3 regions of the Streptomyces sp. ID05-26A genome follow, and region 1 is predicted to be linked to each of the others. Evidence: riboswitches for the same ligand, from Rfam matches in the RefSeq annotation. Region 1 holds a riboswitch; each other region holds the start of a gene.
What was found. A riboswitch is a leader RNA that binds a small molecule or an ion and turns the genes downstream of it on or off. The one in region 1 is predicted to bind S-adenosylmethionine.
Positions count from the first base shown of each region.

Region 2: it holds a riboswitch for S-adenosylmethionine, as region 1 does, so the genes downstream of both, thrC (threonine synthase) here and PV646_RS14580 (methionine ABC transporter ATP-binding protein) in region 1, are expected to answer to the same signal.
Region 3: it holds a riboswitch for S-adenosylmethionine, as region 1 does, so the genes downstream of both, PV646_RS01690 (aminotransferase class V-fold PLP-dependent enzyme) here and PV646_RS14580 (methionine ABC transporter ATP-binding protein) in region 1, are expected to answer to the same signal.

Region 1 is NZ_JARAYZ010000001.1:2,932,284-2,938,155, reverse strand. Features, by position in the region: gene PV646_RS14600 (ABC-F family ATP-binding cassette domain-containing protein) at 1-443, opposite strand, end outside; gene PV646_RS14595 (4-(cytidine 5'-diphospho)-2-C-methyl-D-erythritol kinase) at 525-1,487, opposite strand; gene PV646_RS14590 (MetQ/NlpA family ABC transporter substrate-binding protein) at 1,545-2,345, opposite strand; gene PV646_RS14585 (methionine ABC transporter permease) at 2,375-3,058, opposite strand; gene PV646_RS14580 (methionine ABC transporter ATP-binding protein) at 3,055-4,053, opposite strand; SAM riboswitch class I at 4,270-4,363, opposite strand; gene rsmA (16S rRNA (adenine(1518)-N(6)/adenine(1519)-N(6))-dimethyltransferase RsmA) at 4,452-5,288, opposite strand; gene PV646_RS14570 (resuscitation-promoting factor) at 5,395-5,872, opposite strand, start outside.
Region 2 is NZ_JARAYZ010000005.1:614,328-620,199, reverse strand. Features, by position in the region: gene PV646_RS37545 (glycoside hydrolase family 3 N-terminal domain-containing protein) at 1-1,485, shown strand, start outside; gene rpsT (30S ribosomal protein S20) at 1,611-1,877, shown strand; gene PV646_RS37535 (hypothetical protein) at 1,969-2,778, shown strand; gene holA (DNA polymerase III subunit delta) at 2,807-3,775, opposite strand; SAM riboswitch class I at 3,863-4,006, shown strand; gene thrC (threonine synthase) at 4,018-5,274, shown strand; gene PV646_RS37520 (DNA internalization-related competence protein ComEC/Rec2) at 5,258-5,872, opposite strand, start outside.
Region 3 is NZ_JARAYZ010000001.1:344,920-350,791, reverse strand. Features, by position in the region: gene PV646_RS01715 (hypothetical protein) at 1-310, shown strand, start outside; gene PV646_RS01710 (SRPBCC family protein) at 297-755, opposite strand; gene PV646_RS01705 (TetR/AcrR family transcriptional regulator) at 818-1,351, shown strand; gene PV646_RS01700 (M28 family metallopeptidase) at 1,352-2,284, opposite strand; gene PV646_RS01695 (potassium/proton antiporter) at 2,432-3,901, shown strand; SAM riboswitch class IV at 3,975-4,089, shown strand; gene PV646_RS01690 (aminotransferase class V-fold PLP-dependent enzyme) at 4,124-5,455, shown strand; gene lspA (signal peptidase II) at 5,479-5,872, shown strand, end outside.

The sequences.
Region 1 (5,872 bases):
AGTTCGAGGTCCTGGATCAGCGCGGCGGCCAGCACGACGCGGCGCCGTTCACCACCGGACATCCGCGAGACCACGGAGTCGAGGCCCAGCGCGGTGATCCCCAGACCGTCCAAAATAGACCGAACGCGGGCGTCGGACGCCCACTCGTGCTCGGCGTCGAACCCGAGCGGGTCGATGACCGCGTTGCGCACGGTCGAGCCCTCCGGCAGTTCGGTGCGCTGCGTCACGACGGCCATCCGCAGGTCACGCGACCGCGACACCCGGCCGTCGTCGGCGGCCTCCACCCCGGCCAGCACCTCGAGCAGCGTCGTCTTGCCGCCGCCGTTCAGGCCGACGACACCGATGCGGTCGCCCTCGTTGACGCCGAGCGACACGCCGTCGAGCAGCGGCCGGACGCCGAACGACTTCGACACGGACTCCAGGTTGACCAGGTTGGCCATCAAAACCTCACGACTTCGGAAGAAAGAAACCCCGCTGAAGGCTACCCAGCGGGGTCAACGGCTCAGCTCACCAGCTCACCGACGTCAGGCGTGCACCTCGGGAGGGATGGGCTTGGGCTCCTCAGTCGTGATCACACGCGCTCCGGGCACCGGCCCGTGCGCCACGCGCACCGTCCGGCACACGCCGGCACCGGCGAGCTCGGCGGCCACCTTCACCGCCGCGTCGCCGTCCTCGCACAGGAACGCCGTCGTGGGGCCGGACCCGGACACGATGCCGGCCAGCGCGCCCGCGTCGACACCCGCGCGGAGCGTGCGGCGCAGGTTCGGGCGCAACGAGACGGCGGCGGCCTGCAGGTCGTTGCCGAGCAGCAACGCGAGCTGACGGGGGTCTCCGGAGGACAAGCCTTCGAGCACCGCCTCGACCGCGCCCACGCGGGGCGGATCTCCCTCTGCGCGCAGGCGGTCCAGCTCGTCGAAGACGTCCGGAGTGGACAGTCCGCGGCGGTCGAACGCCAGCACCCAGTGGAACTGGTGGCGGCCCAGCACGGGCACGATCCGCTCACCGCGGCCGGTGCCCACGGCGGTGCTGCCGTACAGCGCGAAGGGGACGTCCGCGCCGAGCTTCCCGGCCAGTTCGGCCAGCTCGTCGCGGCTGATCTCCAGGCGCCACAACGACGACAGGCCGACCAGCGTCGCCGCCGCGTCGGCGCTGCCGCCGGCCATGCCACCCGCGACGGGGATGGCCTTGCGGATGACGACGCGGACCTTGGGGTCGTCCGGGTCCTTGCCCACGTGCGTGGCGAGCAACTGGACCGCGCGCCACGCGAGGTTCGAGGCTCCGGTGGGCACCTGGTCGGCGCCCTCGCCGTACACCTCGACGCCTGGCTCGTCGGCGACCGCGACCGTGACCTCGTCGACCAGCGACAGCGCCTGGAAGATCGTCACCAGGTCGTGGTAACCGTCCGGGCGGACGTCACCTACGGCCAGGTGCAGGTTGACCTTGGCCGGGACGCGAACTGTGACCGGGGGAGGAACGACTGCGAGCACCATGTCAGCCTACGGGCGTTCTGGGGTCTCGGACTCCTCCCCCGGTCACTGTCACGCTCAGACCGGGATGACCGCGCCGTCGAAGGTCTGCTTGATGTAGTCCTTGACCTGCTGCGACGCGAGCAGCTCCGCCAGGTCCTTCACGCGCTTGTCGTCCTTGAGCTCGCTGCGGGTGACCAGGCCGTTCGCGTTCGGGTTGCCCTCGGCCTTCTCCAGCGCGAGCGAGTCGGTGGCCGGCTTGAGGCCCGCGTCGATGGCGTAGTTGCCGTTGATCACGGACGCGTCGGTGTCCTCCAGCGACCGCGGCAGCTGAGCGGCCTCCAGGGGCACGAACTGCAGGTTCTTGGGGTTCTCCGCGAGGTCGCGCACGGTCGGCTGGTCGACGGCCTTGAGCTTGATCAGCCCGTTCGCCTCCAGCAGCTTCAGGCCGCGGGCCTCGTTCGTCGCGTCGTTGGCGACGGCGATCTTGGCGCCGGACGGCAGGTCGCCGAGCTTCTTGACCTTCTTCGAGTAGAGGCCGAGCGGCTCGACGTGGACCGGCTCGACCCACTCGACCTTGGCGCCGCTCTCCTTGGTGAACGTCGCCAGGTACGGGACGGTCTGGAAGTAGTTGGCGTCGAGCGACCCGTCGACCAGCGCCGTGTTCGGCTGCACGTAGTCGGTGAACTCGACGACCTCGATCTTGAGACCCTTCTGCGCGGCGAGGTTGTCGGCCACGTACTTGAGGATCTGGGCGTGCGGAACCGGGGAGACGCCGACCTTGAGCGTGTCGGAGGCGCTGGCACCACCCGACGAGCAAGCGGACAGAGCAGTCAAACCGGTCAAAGCAACTGCGATCAGGGCAGCACGAATACGCATGACGTTCCTTTTGAGAATCTTGCTACGGGTCAGACGGAGGCGTGCCGGCGCCGGTCGGACGCACGGGCGGCACGGGTGAAACCGAACTGGATCACGGTGGTGAGCACGGCGAGCCACGCCACGGTGCTCCACAGGATCCGGTCGTTGAAGCGCTGGTAGCCCTCGCGGATCGCCAGGTCGCCGAGGCCACCGCCACCGATCACGCCCGCCATCGCCGAGTACCCGATGAGGGCGATCACGGTGACGCCGATGGCGTTGATCAGCGCGGGCAGCGACTCGCGGATCAGCACGCTGCGCACGATCCTCAACGTCGAGGCGCCCGTGGTGATCGCGGCCTCGACCACGGTCACGTGCACCTCGGACAGGATGTTCTGCACCAGCCTGCCCACGAAGGGAATCGCTCCCACGGCCAGCGGCACGATGACCGCCGTGCTGCCGATGGAGCCACCGACGATCAGGCGGGTGACGGACGTGAGCGCGACCAGCAGCACGATGAACGGCATCGCGCGGCCCAGGTCGGTGACGAAGCTGAGGATCCTGTGCACCGCGGCGTTCGGCCGCAACCCACCCTGTGCGGTGAGCTGCAGCCAGACACCTACGGGAACTCCGAGAACTGTGGCGATGACGGTCGAGACGCCGACCATGTACAGCGTCTCGCCGGTGGCTTCGAGCAGAAAGCTGAAGACGTCGGGCCAGGGTGTTGCAGACCTCACGCAGCTACTCCCTGGGGGCCCTTCAGGGACCTCTGCACCGAGCCGCCGGCCTCGCCGATCCACTCCAGAGCGGAGTCCGAGCGCTCGCCGTTCAGGCCGAGCCGGAACCGCGCGACAGGCGTCTCGCCCAGGCGCGTGAGGCCACCACCGACGATGTTCAGCTCGACGCCGAACCGGTGGGAGACCTCGGGAAGAAGCGCGCCGACCGCGGCGAACCCGACGAGCACGACGTCCGCGACGCGGTCGTAGCTGCTCTCGTTGATCGGGTTCAGGTCGACGGCGGGCAGCAGCGCGCTGCTCGTGCGACTTCCGGCGTTGTTGACCAGGTCGAGGACCTTGCCGTGTTCGACGACGCGGCCCTGCTCCAGCACAGCGACGTCATCGCAGATCTTCCGGACCACGCCCATGTCGTGCGTGACGACGAGCACGGTCACACCCAGTTCGGCGCGCGCACGGTCGAGCACGGTCAGCACGGAACCGGTGGTCTCCGGGTCCAGGGCGCTCGTGGGCTCGTCGGCGAGGAGCACGGACGGGTTGGCGGCGAGGGCGCGCGCCACGGCGATGCGCTGGCGCTGCCCGCCGGACAGCTGGTCGGGGTACGAGGCGGCCTTGTCGGTGAGCCCGACGAGGTCCAGCAGCTCGCCCACACGAGTGCGGCGCTGCGGTCCGGGCACGCCCGCGGACTCCAGCGGCAGTGCGATGTTGCCGGCCGCCGTGCGCTGACGGAGAAGCGAATCCCCTTGCGGCACAACGCCGATCTGCCGACGGGCGGCCCGCAGCGCGGACCCGTCGAGGCTGGTGATGTCGGTGCCGTCGACGCGGATCGCCCCGGAGTCGGGACGCTCCAGCAGCGCGACGCAACGGGCGAGCGTCGACTTGCCGGCACCACTCGGGCCGACCACGCCGAGCACGGTGCCGGCCTCGACGTCGAGGGTCACGCCGTTGAGGGCGCTGACACCCTGGAAGGACTTGGTGAGGTTTTCGACAGTGATCACTTCTGCTCCACGGCTGCGCGCGACGGCACACAGCCCGGTGGGGGTGTGCGCGATCGAGGTGTGCTGCTCAGGTGTGCGCCACTCTTCAGACGAGTGCGCGTCAAAGGACTTTGAGAAGGCGCCTTAGACGAGGTGGCGACGACATGCAGAAGACGAGCGACGGCACTGGTCGATGACTCGACGGCGCGTCAGCATTCGCGTGGTACCCATGGTGATCCTCCATCGGTCCTGGCGTTAGCACCTGCCCGCATCCAGCGGGTGGTTGCTGCGACGTCGTAGAGCCAGGTCTCTCAGTCGCTCCGGATGGCAAGTAAGAGTCAACCGGACGGACGTTCGGTTGCGCAAGCCAAAACCGGATTCGTTCGACAGATCACACTGATGGCCGATGGATCCCCGGCCTAGGCTTCCGCGATCCGGATGAAGTCGATCACGCTCAACTGCTCACCCCTGAGCTGGGAATCAACGCCCGCTTTCGACAGCAGTTCGTCGACTTCCGCCGAGCCGCCCGCCCAGCCCTTGAGGGCCGCTCGCAGCGTCTTGCGGCGCTGCGCGAACGCGGCGTCGACGATCTGGAAAAGCCTTTTCCGGTCCACTGTGGACAGAAGATTGTCGTGACGCAGGAACCACACCAGGCCCGAGTCGACGTTGGGCGCGGGCCAGAAGACGTTCTTGCCGATCGAGCCGGCCTTCTTCGCCTCGGCGTACCAGGCGAGCTTCACACTGGGGACGCCGTAGATCTTGTTGCCGGGCTTGGCGGCCATCCGGTCGGCGACCTCCGCCTGCACCATCACCAGACCCTTTTGCAGGCTGGGGAGTTCGGCCAAGAGGTGCAGGACCACGGGGACCGCGACGTTGTACGGCAGGTTCGCGACGATCGCGGTGGGTTGTGCCGGTAGGTCCTCTTGGGTGACTTTCATGGCGTCCTTGAGGACGACGTGGAGCTTGCCGGCGTTCTCCGGGTCCATCTCCGCGACCGTCTGCGGGAGGCGAGCGGCCAGCGGAGGGTCGATCTCGACCGCGACGACCTGTTTGGCGCCGGGGAGCAGCGCGAGGGTCAGGGAACCCAGACCGGGCCCGACCTCCAGGACGACGTCGTCCTCGGTGAGCTCGGCCGCGGTGACGATCTTGCGGACCGTGTTCGGGTCGTGCACGAAGTTCTGGCCCAGCTTCTTGGTCGGGCGGATGTCCAGCTCGGCAGCTAGACGACGAACTTCGGCAGGTCCCAGCAGGCTCACCGGTGCATTCTCGCACCAGGCCCGCGGCGGAGGTCGCAGGGGAGGAAACGGCGAAGGCCGCCCGTGGCGAACCACGGACGGCCTTCGGCGGGGGACGGAGAGAGGTTTACGGCAGGCCGAGCTTCGCGCGGCAGCCCGGCCAGGCGCCGTACGTGCCGCCCGCGCGGTCGCGCAGCTTGGTCGCGGTGGCGATCTGCTGTTCGCGGGTCGCCTGGTGCGGCAGCTGCGCGTAGGCGGTGCCACCGTTCGCGGCCCACGTGCTGGCCGAGAACTGGAGGCCGCCGTAGTAGCCGTTGCCGGTGTTGATGGCCCAGTTGCCGCCCGCTTCACACTTGGCGAGGCGGTCCCAGACTTCACCGTCGGGCAGCGGCTTCGTGCCCACGGTGATCTTCTTGGGCTTCGGTTCCTTGGTGACCTTGCTGCTCAGCTTCTCGCGGCTGATTTCCTTGCCGTTCTTGACCGTCACGCGGTACTGCGAGGTCTGCTCGCCCGGCGCGCCGGGGTCGGTGACGGTCTGCTGACCCGCGGTCATGTTCGGGTCGTTGGTCTTCTCGACCGGCGGCGCGACCGGCTCGTTCACGTTG
Region 2 (5,872 bases), on a different contig from region 1:
ATCCCGATCCGGCAGTTGCAGGACCTCGTGCTGCCGTCGTTCCAGGCGCAGTTCGACGCGGGCGTGAAGACCGTGATGATCAACTCTGGCTCGATCAACGGTGTGCCGGTGCACGCGTCGAAGTACATGCTGCAGACGCAGTTGCGGGACCGCATGGGGTTCAAGGGCGTCGCGGTCTCGGACTGGCAGGACATGAAGTACCTGGTGGACCGGCACAAGGTCGCGCCCGACTACAAGACGGCGATCGCGATGAGCGTCAACGCCGGTGTGGACATGGCGATGGAGCCGTCGAACGCGGCCGAGTTCACGTCGTTGCTGCTGGCGAACGTGCGCGACGGGTCCGTGTCGCGCGGGCGGATCGACCAGGCCGTGCGGCGGGTGCTGAAGCTCAAGTTCGACCTGGGGCTGTTCGAGAAGCCGTACGTGGACCCGGCGAAGGCCGACGGCAACGTGGTGAACGCGGATCGGGACCTGGCGCGCAAGGCCGCGGCCGAGGGCACCGTGCTGTTGAAGAACGACGGCGTGCTGCCTCTTCCGGCGTCTGCCAAGAAGATCGTGGTGACCGGTGAGACCGCGGACGACGTGCGCCGCCAGCTCGGCGGCTGGACCGTCGAGTGGCAGGGCGTGCCGGACGACTCGCCGTTGCCGCCGACCGCGACCGTGCTGACGGGTGTGCGTGAGGCCGTTCCTGGTGCGTCTGTCGTGCACGCTCCGACCCAGGCCGCGGCGGTGTCCGAGGCGGAGGGCGCGGACGCGGTCGTCGTCGTGCTGGGCGAGAAGCCCGGCGCGGAGGGTCCTGCCGACACGGAGAACCCGGTGCTGACACCCGAGCAGCAGGCCTGGGTGGACGCGGTGCAGGCGACCGGCAAGCCGGTGGTCGTGGTGCTGCTGACCGCGCGTCCGCAGGTGCTCGGCGCGGCGGCGGACGCGAACGCGCTGGTCGCGGGCTGGTTGCCGGGCAGCGAGGGTGGCCGGGCGATCGCCGACGTGCTGTTCGGCGCGGTGAACCCGAGCGCCAAGCTGCCGATCTCGTGGCCCAAGGCGCTGGGCGACCCGACGCTGACCTACGACCAGCTTCCGGGCGCGAACACCTCGGCCGGTGCGAAATACGATCCTTTGTACGCCTTCGGGCACGGGCTCTCGTACACGTCGTTCACGACCTCGGGGACGTCGGTGTCCGTTGATCGCCGGGAGGGCGTGGTGAAGTTCACGGTGGCGAACACCGGTGGGCGCCCAGGCACCGCGGTGGTGCCGGTCTACGTGCGTCAGCCGGCCTCACCGGTGCTGACCCCGGACGCCCGTCTGGTGGGCTTCACCCGCGTGGAACTCGCTGCGGGAGAGTCGAAGCAGGTCGAGGTGTCGTTCAAGCTCTCGCAGCTGGCCCTGACCGTCGGCGACGTGGACGGTGACGGACGGCGTGAGGTCGCGCGCGGTGGCTACGAGGCCGTGGTGGGTGCCGAGAAGGCCGCCTTCACGGTGCGCTGAGCTGGCCTGATATCCTTCGTCGTCGTGAACGCGCGGCTCTCCGCCGTGGAGGAGACCCGGTCCTTGTGGCCGGCGCCGACCAAGCGCGTCACGAACTCCGGTTTCGACATGAAGGGTGATGTCGCATGGCGAACATCAAGTCCCAGCTCAAGCGGATCAAGACCAACGAGAAGGCTCGCCTTCGCAACAAGTCGGTCAAGTCGTCCCTGAAGACGGCCATCCGCAAGTTCCGCGAGGCTGCCGAGGCCGGCGACAAGGCGAAGGCCCTGGAGCTGCTGCAGGACGCGTCCCGCAAGCTCGACAAGGCCGCCACCAAGGGCGTCATCCACGCCAACCAGGCCGCCAACAAGAAGTCGGCGATGGCCCTGCGCGCGAACGCCCTCGAGGGCTGATCTCGCTCGTAGACCTTCGAGCTTCCGCGAAGGGCTCCACCTCCTCCGGGATGTGGGGCCCTTTCGCGTTTCTGGTGTAGGCGTAGACCCCATGGAATCGCTGCCGCGCATCGACTTCTTCGAGCTGCACGACCTCGACGGCACCCCGCCCGTGCTGAGGACCCTGCACACCGAGTCGATCATGACCATCTACCGGCTGACGGACGCCGCCCGCGAGTACTCACGCCCGTTGGCGCTGGCGTTGCGGTCGGGTGCGGACCACCGGATCGTCGACCTCTGCGCGGGGTCGGGCGGACCGGTGCCGTTGATCCAGCGGCGGTTGCACGCGCAGGGCGTCCACACCCAGGTCACGCTGACGGACCTGGTGCCGAACGTGCCCGCCTTCGAGCGCGTGGCCAGGCAGAACCGGCGCCGCCTGCCGGACCCGTGCTGCTCCGTAGACCACGTCGCCTCGTCGGTCGACGCCACGGACTGCCGGCTGGAAGGGACGCGGACGATCTACGGCGCCTTCCACCACTTCCCGCCCGCATTGGCCGCACGGATGTTGCAGAACGCCGTCGACACCCGCCAGCCGATGGTCGTCGTGGACACCAAACGCTCGTGGCTCTACGTGCTGGTGTTCCCGTTCTTCCTCACGCTGGCCGTACTGCTGGCGGCGCCGTTCCAGCGCAACCCGCTGCCGCGCTACCTGATGCGGCTGGCGTTGACCTACGTCGTGCCGGTGCTGCCGATCATGATGTTCTTCGACAGCGTGGTGTCGTTCCTGCGCATGTACGGGCGCGCGGAGTTGCGGCGGATCGTCGACGGACTGGACCGCACCGAGTCGTTCGACTGGACGATCGGCGTCGAACCCGGTTTCACCGGAACCCAGTACCTGATCGGGATTCCGCGCCGGCCGTGATCGGGCAGGTCAGCGGCGCCTGCGATCGTCAGCGGCGACTGTGCGCGGCCACGATCCGGAGCACGGCGCGCTCCAGCGCGTAGTCGGCGTCGGCCGCCACGCCCTTCACGTCGGCGTTGAGCCCCGCGACCACCTGCATCGCGTCGGCGAGCCCCGACTGGTCCCAGCCGCGGGACTGGGCCTGCGCCTTCTTGATCTTCCACGGCGGCATGCCGAGCGGCCCGGCCAGGCTGAACGGGTCGGCGCGGCCCACAGCGGACACCCGCGCGACCGTGCGCACCGCGTCCGCCAGAGCGTCCGCGACCAGCACGTGCGGCACGCCGAGCTGCATGGCCCAGCGCAGCGCCTCCATGGCACCCGCCCGGTCGCCGACGACGGCCTTCTCCGCGACGGCGAACCCGGTCACCTCGGCCTTGCCCTGGTGGTAGCGGCGGATCTCCTCAACCGTCACCTTGCCGTCGGTGTCGGAGACGAGCTGCGACGCGGACGCGGCGAGCTCGCGCAGGTTGGTGCCCACCGCGTCGATGAGCGTGGCGACGGCCTCCGAGTCGATCTTGCCGCCCGCGCGCCGCACCTCGTTGCGCACGAACGCCTCGCGATCACCCTGCTTGGTGACCTTGGCGCACTCCGTGACCGCGGCACCGGCTTTCTTCAGCTGCCCCGGCAGATCCTTGGCCGCCTTGCTGCGACCGCCGCCCGTGTGCACGACGACGAGCGTGACGCCGTCCGCAGGCGCCTTGACGTAGGAGAGCACCATGTCGGCGATCTCCTTGCTGATGTCCTGCCCGTTCTGCAGGACGATCACGCGACCCTCCGCGAACAGCGACGGACTCACCAGTTCGGCGAGCTCCGGAGCCGTGAGATCAGTCACCTGGACGCGGGTCAGATCGGCGGTCGAGTCGACCTCTCGTGCGGCCTCGAGAGCCGCCCGAACAGCACGTTCGACCAGCAACTCCTCCTCGCCGATGACGAGGTGCAGTGACTCCGGTGCGCTCACGCTCCGCATCTTTCCACGTCCCGGATCGTGGACGTTGGTGGCTGCGCGACGGACTGTTGCCGTAGCTTGGTGACCACAACTGAACACCGCTCATCCAGAGGGGCAGAGGGAACGGCCCGAAGAAGCCCCGGCAACCGGCGTCAGCGCCATGCGCAGAACCTTGTGCATAGGCATGCGCAGACGATCACGGTGCCAATTCCGACCCGTTCGATTTCGCGGGAAAGATGAGGAGATACCTCGCGATGACTGCTGTCACTGTGCCCACGAGCACGAAGTTCGACCTCGGCCCTGCCCGGGCACTGCTGTGCCGGGAGTGTGGGAATGAGACCCCTCTCGCTCCTGAGTACGCCTGTCTCGAGTGTTTCGGGCCGCTGGAAGTGGCCTACGACTTCGGGAAGATCCGGCGCGAGGACATCGAGGCCGGCCCCAGGTCCATCTGGCGCTACCGCGGCCTCCTCCCCGTTCCGTCCACTGTGGAACAGCACCCGAACACCGATCCCGGCGGCACCCGCCTGGTCGAGGCGCACAACCTCGCCAAGGCGCTGGGCGTCCGCAAGATCTGGGTGAAGGACGACACCGGCAACCCCACGCACTCGTTCAAGGACCGCGTCGTCGGCGTCGCGCTCGCCGCCGCCCGCGAACTCGGCTTCAAGGTGCTGGCCTGCCCGTCCACCGGCAACCTGGCGAACGCCGTCGCCGCGGCCGCCGCCCGCGCGGGCTGGAAGTCCGTCGTTCTCGTGCCCTCCAACCTCGAGCGCGCCAAGATCCTCATGAGCGCGGTGTACGACGGCGCCCTGATCGCCGTCGACGGCAACTACGACGACGTCAACCGCCTCGCCCAGGAACTCGCCGCGGAGAACGAGGACTGGGCGTTCGTGAACGTCAACGTCCGCCCGTACTACGCGGAAGGCTCGAAGACGCTCGGCTACGAGGTCGCCGAGCAGCTCGGCTGGCGCCTGCCCGACCAGATCGTCGTGCCGATCGCGTCCGGCTCGCAGCTCACCAAGGTCGACAAGGCGTTCCGCGAACTCGGCCAGCTCGACCTGGTCGAAGCCTCGCCGTACAAGGTGTTCGGCGCGCAGGCCACCGGCTGCTCCCCGATCTCCGCCGCCTTCAAGGCGGGCCACGACGTCATCCGCCCGGTCCGCCCGGACACCATCGCCCGCTCGCTGGCGATCGGCGCCCCGGCCGACGGCCCGTACGTGCTCGACGCCGTGCGCCGCACCAACGGCGCCATCGAGGACGTCACCGACGAAGAGGTCGTCGAGGGCATCAAGCTGCTCGCCCGCACCGAGGGCATCTTCGCCGAGACCGCCGGCGGCGTGACCGTCGCGACGGCGAAGAAGCTGATCGAGTCGGGCCAGCTCGACCCCGACGCCGAGACCGTGCTGCTGATCACCGGCGACGGCCTCAAGACCCTCGACGCGCTCGGCGACACGATCGGCCCGCGCGCCACGGTCCCGCCGTCGGCCGAGGCCGTCATCAAGGCACTGGGTTAATCACCTCCTCACGGACGCGATCTCCTTGGCTCACAGGGAGATCGCGTCCGTCTTGAGCCAGCCCGTGCGCGGGAAGCGCTGCAGGCCGTCCACCACGTACGGCCCGACCTGCTCCACAGCCGCGCGCCACGCCACAACCCGTTGCGGCCACGGGGCGTCCGCCTTGAGCGCGTTGTAGTGGTAGTCGTGCCAGACGTCCGGCGCCACCCGCAGCTCGTCGTCGAACACCCGCTCGGCGACCAGGTCGTACGCCTCCTCCGGCGTCTCCGCCTTCGTCGGCGGCAGCACATGCGTGATCACCGCTTTGTGAGTGACGGCGCGAGTACCGTCTTCGAGCGTTTCGCAGATGTAGTAACCGAAATCGGGTTTCAGTTCGTCGTGCGGCCACGGCGTCGCCGAGTAGTTCGTCTGCCACAGCGCCCACGCGAGTCCTGGCGTGCCACCGGGAATCGGGTAGCGCGTGTTGAACAACCTGACCCAGACCATCTCTTCTCCTTCGTACGATTCGGTTTCCCGGCAACACCGCCAGGTCTCCGTCTTTGTCCGTGCGCAACACCAACGCACCTCCAGTCCGCAACAGGTCGATGACGTGCGGACT
Region 3 (5,872 bases), 2.6 Mb from region 1:
CGGCCGCGTCTTCGGCATGTCGATGCCGGAGAACGACTGGTCGCAGACTCGGTGGGTCGAGTGGAACCTCCAGGGGCAGGTCGTGCGCCTGCACGACGGTGACGTCCGCGGTGCCAACGACGCGGGTGACCTGTTGACGAACCGCCGGCAGGGGCCGGAGGTCTGGGTCAACGGAGTCCTGCGGGCCGACGGCCGGTTCGACGTGCTTCCGGAGGAGGTCCAGCCCCAGGTGCTCACCGAGAACGGCGACGTCTACGGCTTCGTCTACACCCAGGGTTCGGGTCGTGTCGTGAAGGTCAGCTGCGGCTGAGCTGACGCTTCTTCGGCGCGAACAGGCGCCGCACCTGCCGCACGTACCACGACCAGCGGGCCGGAGACTTCGGTTCCCGGCCCGCCGCGCGTTCGCAGGCGTCGAACAGGTCCTCGAGGCACGCGTCGTGCAGCCACCTGATCGCCAGCGCCCAGCGCACCCGGTCCGCGAAGCCGAAGTCGCCGACCAGTTCGTGCCGCAACACGTCCCCGGAAGCCGAGAGCGTGTGGCTGCCCGACATCACGGTGAACTCGAAGGTGATCGACTCGCCGGGCACGAACTCCGTGCAGCGGTACCGGATCGGGCCGTGCCCGCCGTCCGCGCCGACGCCCAGCGGGCGGTCGAACTCCTGCTTGCCCCAGGCGGGCGGCCAGAGTTCCTGGACGCGCTCGACGAACGGACCGGCGGGCACGCCGAGGTCGCGGGTGTGGACGTTCCTGATCATGGGAATCCCCTTCCATACGCTGCCGTATGTTCCTGGAACGTACGGTAGCGTATGGAAGCGTGGTGCGGCGGAATCGTGACGACTGGACTGAGATAGCGCTGAGAGCGCTGGCCGAGGGCGGACTGCCGGCGGTCGCGATCGAGCCGCTGGCGGCGCGGGCCGGAGCCACGAAGGGCAGCGTCTACCACCACTTCCCGAACCGCGACGCGTTGCTGCAGGCGACGGTCGAGCGGTGGGAACGGGAGCACACCGAGAAGGTCATCGAGCTCGTCGAGTCCGAGCAGACTCCGCGGGACAAGCTGAGGATGTTGTTCGCCATGGTGCTCGACACGACCCGCAAGGGGTCGGTGGAGATGGCGTTGCAGGCGGGCGCGGGGAACGAGGTGATCGCGCCGGTGCTCCAGCGCGTCACGGAGAAGCGGATCGGCTATCTGACGGAGCTGTTCGTGCAGCTCGGGTTCGGCGAGGCCCAGGCGAGGCGGCGCGCGTTGATCGCGTTCAGCCTCTACCTGGGCCAGGCCCAGATGTGGGTGACCCTGCCCGGCCTCGTCGAACCGGTGCTCGACGAGGCCGTGCAGGTGCTCACGGCCAGATGATCAGGCCGCGGTCGCCCAGAGCGCGCTGGCGATCACGTCCGCGTTGCGGTCGAGCGCCGTCGCGTTGACGTTGGACGTGGTGTCGCAGGAGCGGTGGTAGCAGCGGTCGTAGGCCTGACCGGCCGTGCCGCCCCACTTCTGGGCCTGCGCCGCGGTCTTGGTGCCCTCGGCGCCGGTGAAGGTGCCGCCGACCGGGATGCCGGCGCGGGCGAACGCCGCGTGGTCGGAACGGCCACCGACGCTGGTGAGCTCGGTCTGGACGTTCAGCGCGGTGAAGCCCGCCTGCAGACGCTGCTGCAGCGCCAGCGAACCGCTGGGCTGACCGGAGGCGCTGTAGACGAAGTAGCCGGGGTTCGGCGAACCGGTCATGTCGAAGTTCAGGTACGCCTTGATCCTCGACTTGTCCGTGGTGGACAACGAGTTCACGTACGCCGTCGAACCGCGCAGGCCGAGTTCCTCCGCGCCCCACCAGCCGAACCGCACGTGCTTGGTCGGCTGGAAACCGGTGGCCTTCATCTGCAGGGCGACTTCGAGCAGGGACGCGGAGCCCGTGCCGTTGTCGTTGATGCCGGGGCCCGCCGTGACGCTGTCGAGGTGGCCGCCCAGCATGACGACGTTGTTCAGGTCGCCGCCGGGGTAGTCCGCGATCAGGTTGTAGCCGGTGGCGCCGCCGTAGGTGAACGAGTGCACCCGCGTGGTGAAGCCGGCCGCGTCGAGCTTGCTCTTCACCCAGTTGACCGAGGCCAGGTATCCCGGTCGTCCGTGTGCGCGGTTGCCGCCGTTCGCGTTGGAGATGGACTGGAACTGGTTGAGGTGGGCTTGTACGTTCGCGACGTTGATGTTCGGCGCCGCCAATGCAGCCGGTGCGGCTGCTTGCGCTGCTGTGGTTCCGGTCACCATCAAGGCGGCCGCCAGCGCGATCAGGATCCTCATGGTTCAACTCCGTGCAGGGTAGGGATTGAGCCACTGATCAACATGCTCCGTCGTGCATGAGCTCGGTAGGGGCGAACGGCTGGACTTCTGACTCGTCTGATTCGTCGGAATCGGTGGTGATCAACCAGAATGGTCCAGGTGGGTGACGTGACGGCTGTTCTGGGCATCGGCGCGGCCGTGCTGCTGATCTCCGTGATCGCGGTGCGGGTGTCGACCCGGCTCGGGCTGCCCTCACTCCTGCTGTACCTCGGCATCGGCGTGCTGCTCGGCGAGTCGGTGTTCGGCATCAAGTTCGACGACGCCGACCTCACGCAGTCGCTCGGCATCGCGGCGCTGGTCCTGATCCTCACCGAGGGCGGCATCACGACCCGCTGGAACGCGGTGAAGTCGTCGCTGTGGCTGGGCGTCGCACTGTCCACAGTGGCCGTTGTGGTCAGTGTCGCGGTGACCGGCACGGCACTGCACTTCCTGCTGGGCCTCGACTGGCGGATGGCGTTGCTGTGGGGCGCGGTGCTGTCGTCCACCGACGCGGCCGCCGTGTTCAGCGTCCTGCGCTCGCTGGGTGTCGGCGCGCGGCTCACGGGCGCGCTCGAACTGGAGTCCGGTCTCAACGACGCACCGGTGTTCATCGCCGTGGTGCTGCTGGCCTCCTCCGACCAGATCTCCTGGACCGCGCCGCTGCTGGTGATCTACGAACTGGGCGCGGGCGCGCTCATCGGTGTGGCGCTGGGGTTCCTCGGCGGAGCCGGGCTGAGACGCGCGGCGCTGCCCTCCACCGGTCTGTACCCGCTCGCCACGGTGGCGGTGTGCGTGATGGCCTACACGGCCGGCGACCTCGTGCACGCCTCCGGTTTCCTCGCCACGTACGTCGCCGCGCTGGTCCTCGGCAACGCCCGCCTGCCGCACCGCGCCGACACCCTCTCGTTCGCCGAAGGCCTCGGCTGGCTCGCCCAGATCGGGCTCTTCGTGCTGCTCGGCCTCTACGCCTCGCCGTCACGGCTGCTCGACGTGCTCTTCCCCGCGCTGGTCGCGGGCGTGGTGCTGACGTTCGTCGCCCGGCCGCTGTCGGTGGTCCTGGCCTCGCTGCCGTTCAAGGTGCCGTGGCGGGAACAGGCGTTCCTCTCCTGGTCAGGCCTCAGGGGCGCCGTGCCGATCGTGTTCGCGCTGATCCCGCTGATCCAGGGGGTCGAGGGCGCGCGGGAACTGGTCGACGTGGTGTTCCTGCTGGTCATCGTGCTGACGGTGGTGCAGGGCACGACGCTGCCGTTCCTCGCGCGGCGGCTCGGGCTCGTGAAGACGGGCGAGGCGGTGGAGGTCCAGGTCGACTCCTCGCCGCTCGACGAGCTCGGCGCCGAACTGCTGCAGGTGCACATCCAGCGCGGGTCGAAGCTGCACGGTGTCTACATGTCCGAGCTGCGGCTGCCCACGGGCGCCACAGTCTCGCTCGTGGTGCGCTCGGGAAAGAGTTTCACGCCACAACCGACGACCCGGCTGCAGACCGACGACCAGTTGCTCATCGTCACCACCGAAGAGGCGCGCGACGCCGCTGAGCGGCGCGTTCGTGCCGTCGACAGGGCCGGTCGCTACGCCAGGTGGAAGGGCGAGACCGGCGATTAGTCGGTCTGCGAGCCTTCTCACGATGTGAATCGGGTGTCGACGGGAGGATCACGCTCCGCTAACGTCGTCGGCAGGTCATGAGAGCCAGCGTCAAGCCCAAGCTTGCTGGCCGGCAACCCTCCAACCGCGGTGGGGTGCCCTTGGTGAGGACCTGGTCCGGCGCGTGGGGCGCCGGTCAAGCGCGGGCCTTCGCAAAGGGCCCCTGGCCTCGGAGGCACCTCGATGACGCTCGCGATCACCCCCGGAACCACCACCACCGTTCCGGCTGTCGTCGGCGCCGACCTGCGCGTTCCCCTGGTCACCGGAGAGCGCGTGACCTACGCCAACCTCGATCACGCGGCCTCGGCGCCCTGTCTTCAGGAGGTCCGTGACGCCGTCGACGAGCTGCTGCCCTGGTACGCCAGCGTGCACCGCGGCGCCGGGTTCGCCTCCCAGGTCTCGACCCGCGTCTACGAGCAGGCCCGCGACCGCGTCCGCCGGTTCGTCGGGGCGCACTCCTCCGACGCCGTCGTCTTCACCCGCAACACCACTGACTCGCTGAACCTGTTGGCGCGCAGCGTTCCCAAGAACACCGCCGTCGTCCTGTTCGACAGCGAGCACCACGCCGCGCTGCTGCCCTGGAGGGGCCCCCACGTTCAGCGCGTCCTCGCTCCGTCTTCGTCCGGCGCCGCAGTTGTCGCGCTGGACCGGGCTTTGGCCGCCGCCCCGGTCGGCCCTCGGCTCGTGATCGTCACCGGGGCGTCCAACGTCACGGGGGAGCTGTGGCCGGTCGCCGAGCTCGCGAAGGTCGCCCGCCGGCATGGCGCGCGGATCGCGCTCGACGCCGCCCAGCTCGCTCCGCACCGCCCGATCAACGCCCGTGAGCTGGGTGTCGACTACGTCGTGTTCTCCGGCCACAAGATCTACGCGCCCTTCGGCGCGGGAGTGCTGGTCGGCCGCGCGGACTGGTTGCAGCAGGCCCAGCCGTACCTGGTCGGCGGCGGTGCCACGTCCAAGGTGACCGACCACGGCGACCGCCTCGGTGTGGCCTGGTCCGCGGTGCCCGAGCGGCACGAGGCCGGCAGCCCGAACGTCGTCGGCGTGCACGCGCTGGCCGCGGCCTGCGAGATCCTCTCGCGGCACTGGGAGCAGACCATCGCGCACGAGCAGGAGCTGCTGGCCCGCCTGCAGGACGGGCTGCGCACCATCCCCGGCTTCCGGGAACTCGCGATCCTGACCGACGCGGACAAGGTCGGCGTCGTGAGCTTCACGATCTCCGGCTTCGACGCGGGCTTCCTCGCCGCCGCACTGTCCGCCGAGTACGGCATCGGTGTGCGCGACGGGGCGTTCTGCGCGCACGTGATCGTGGGACGCCTGGTCAAGCAGGTCGGATCGCACGAGGAACGTGCCGTGCGCGCGTCGATCGGCCTCGGTACGACGGCCGAGCACGTTGATCGTCTGGTCGCGGCACTGCGCGCTCTCGTCACCGAAGGTCCGAAGTGGACCTACGAGCAGCGCGACGGCCGCTGGGTCCCGCAGGACGACAACCGAACCCTGCCGCCGTTCCTCGCGTAGTCCCAGTAGTGGAGACTGACCTGGTGAGCGACGAGGCCGAGGCCCCGGAGAAGGCCGCTGCGAAGACCTCGAGGGAGGTCGCTGACAAGCCTGCGGAAACGCAGGTCAGCGAGCCCGAGACGGTCGCGACCCCGGTGCTGTCGGGAGAGGTTCCCGAGCCGGAGATGACGACGCCGGGGGAGAAGTCCGCCGACGCGCCGGTCGAGGCCGGGGACGCCGAGGAGGAGTTCTCGATCACCGGCTCGCTGCCGGAGCCGAAGACGAAGATCCTCGGTGTGCTGGCCGCCGGTGTGCTGGTCCTCGACGTGCTCACCAAGGTCGTGTCCGTGGCGTTCCTGGAGGGCGCCGACCCGATCAAGCTCTTCGGCGGCGTGCTCTACCTGACGTTCGTCCGCAACCCCGGCGCCGCGTTCGGCC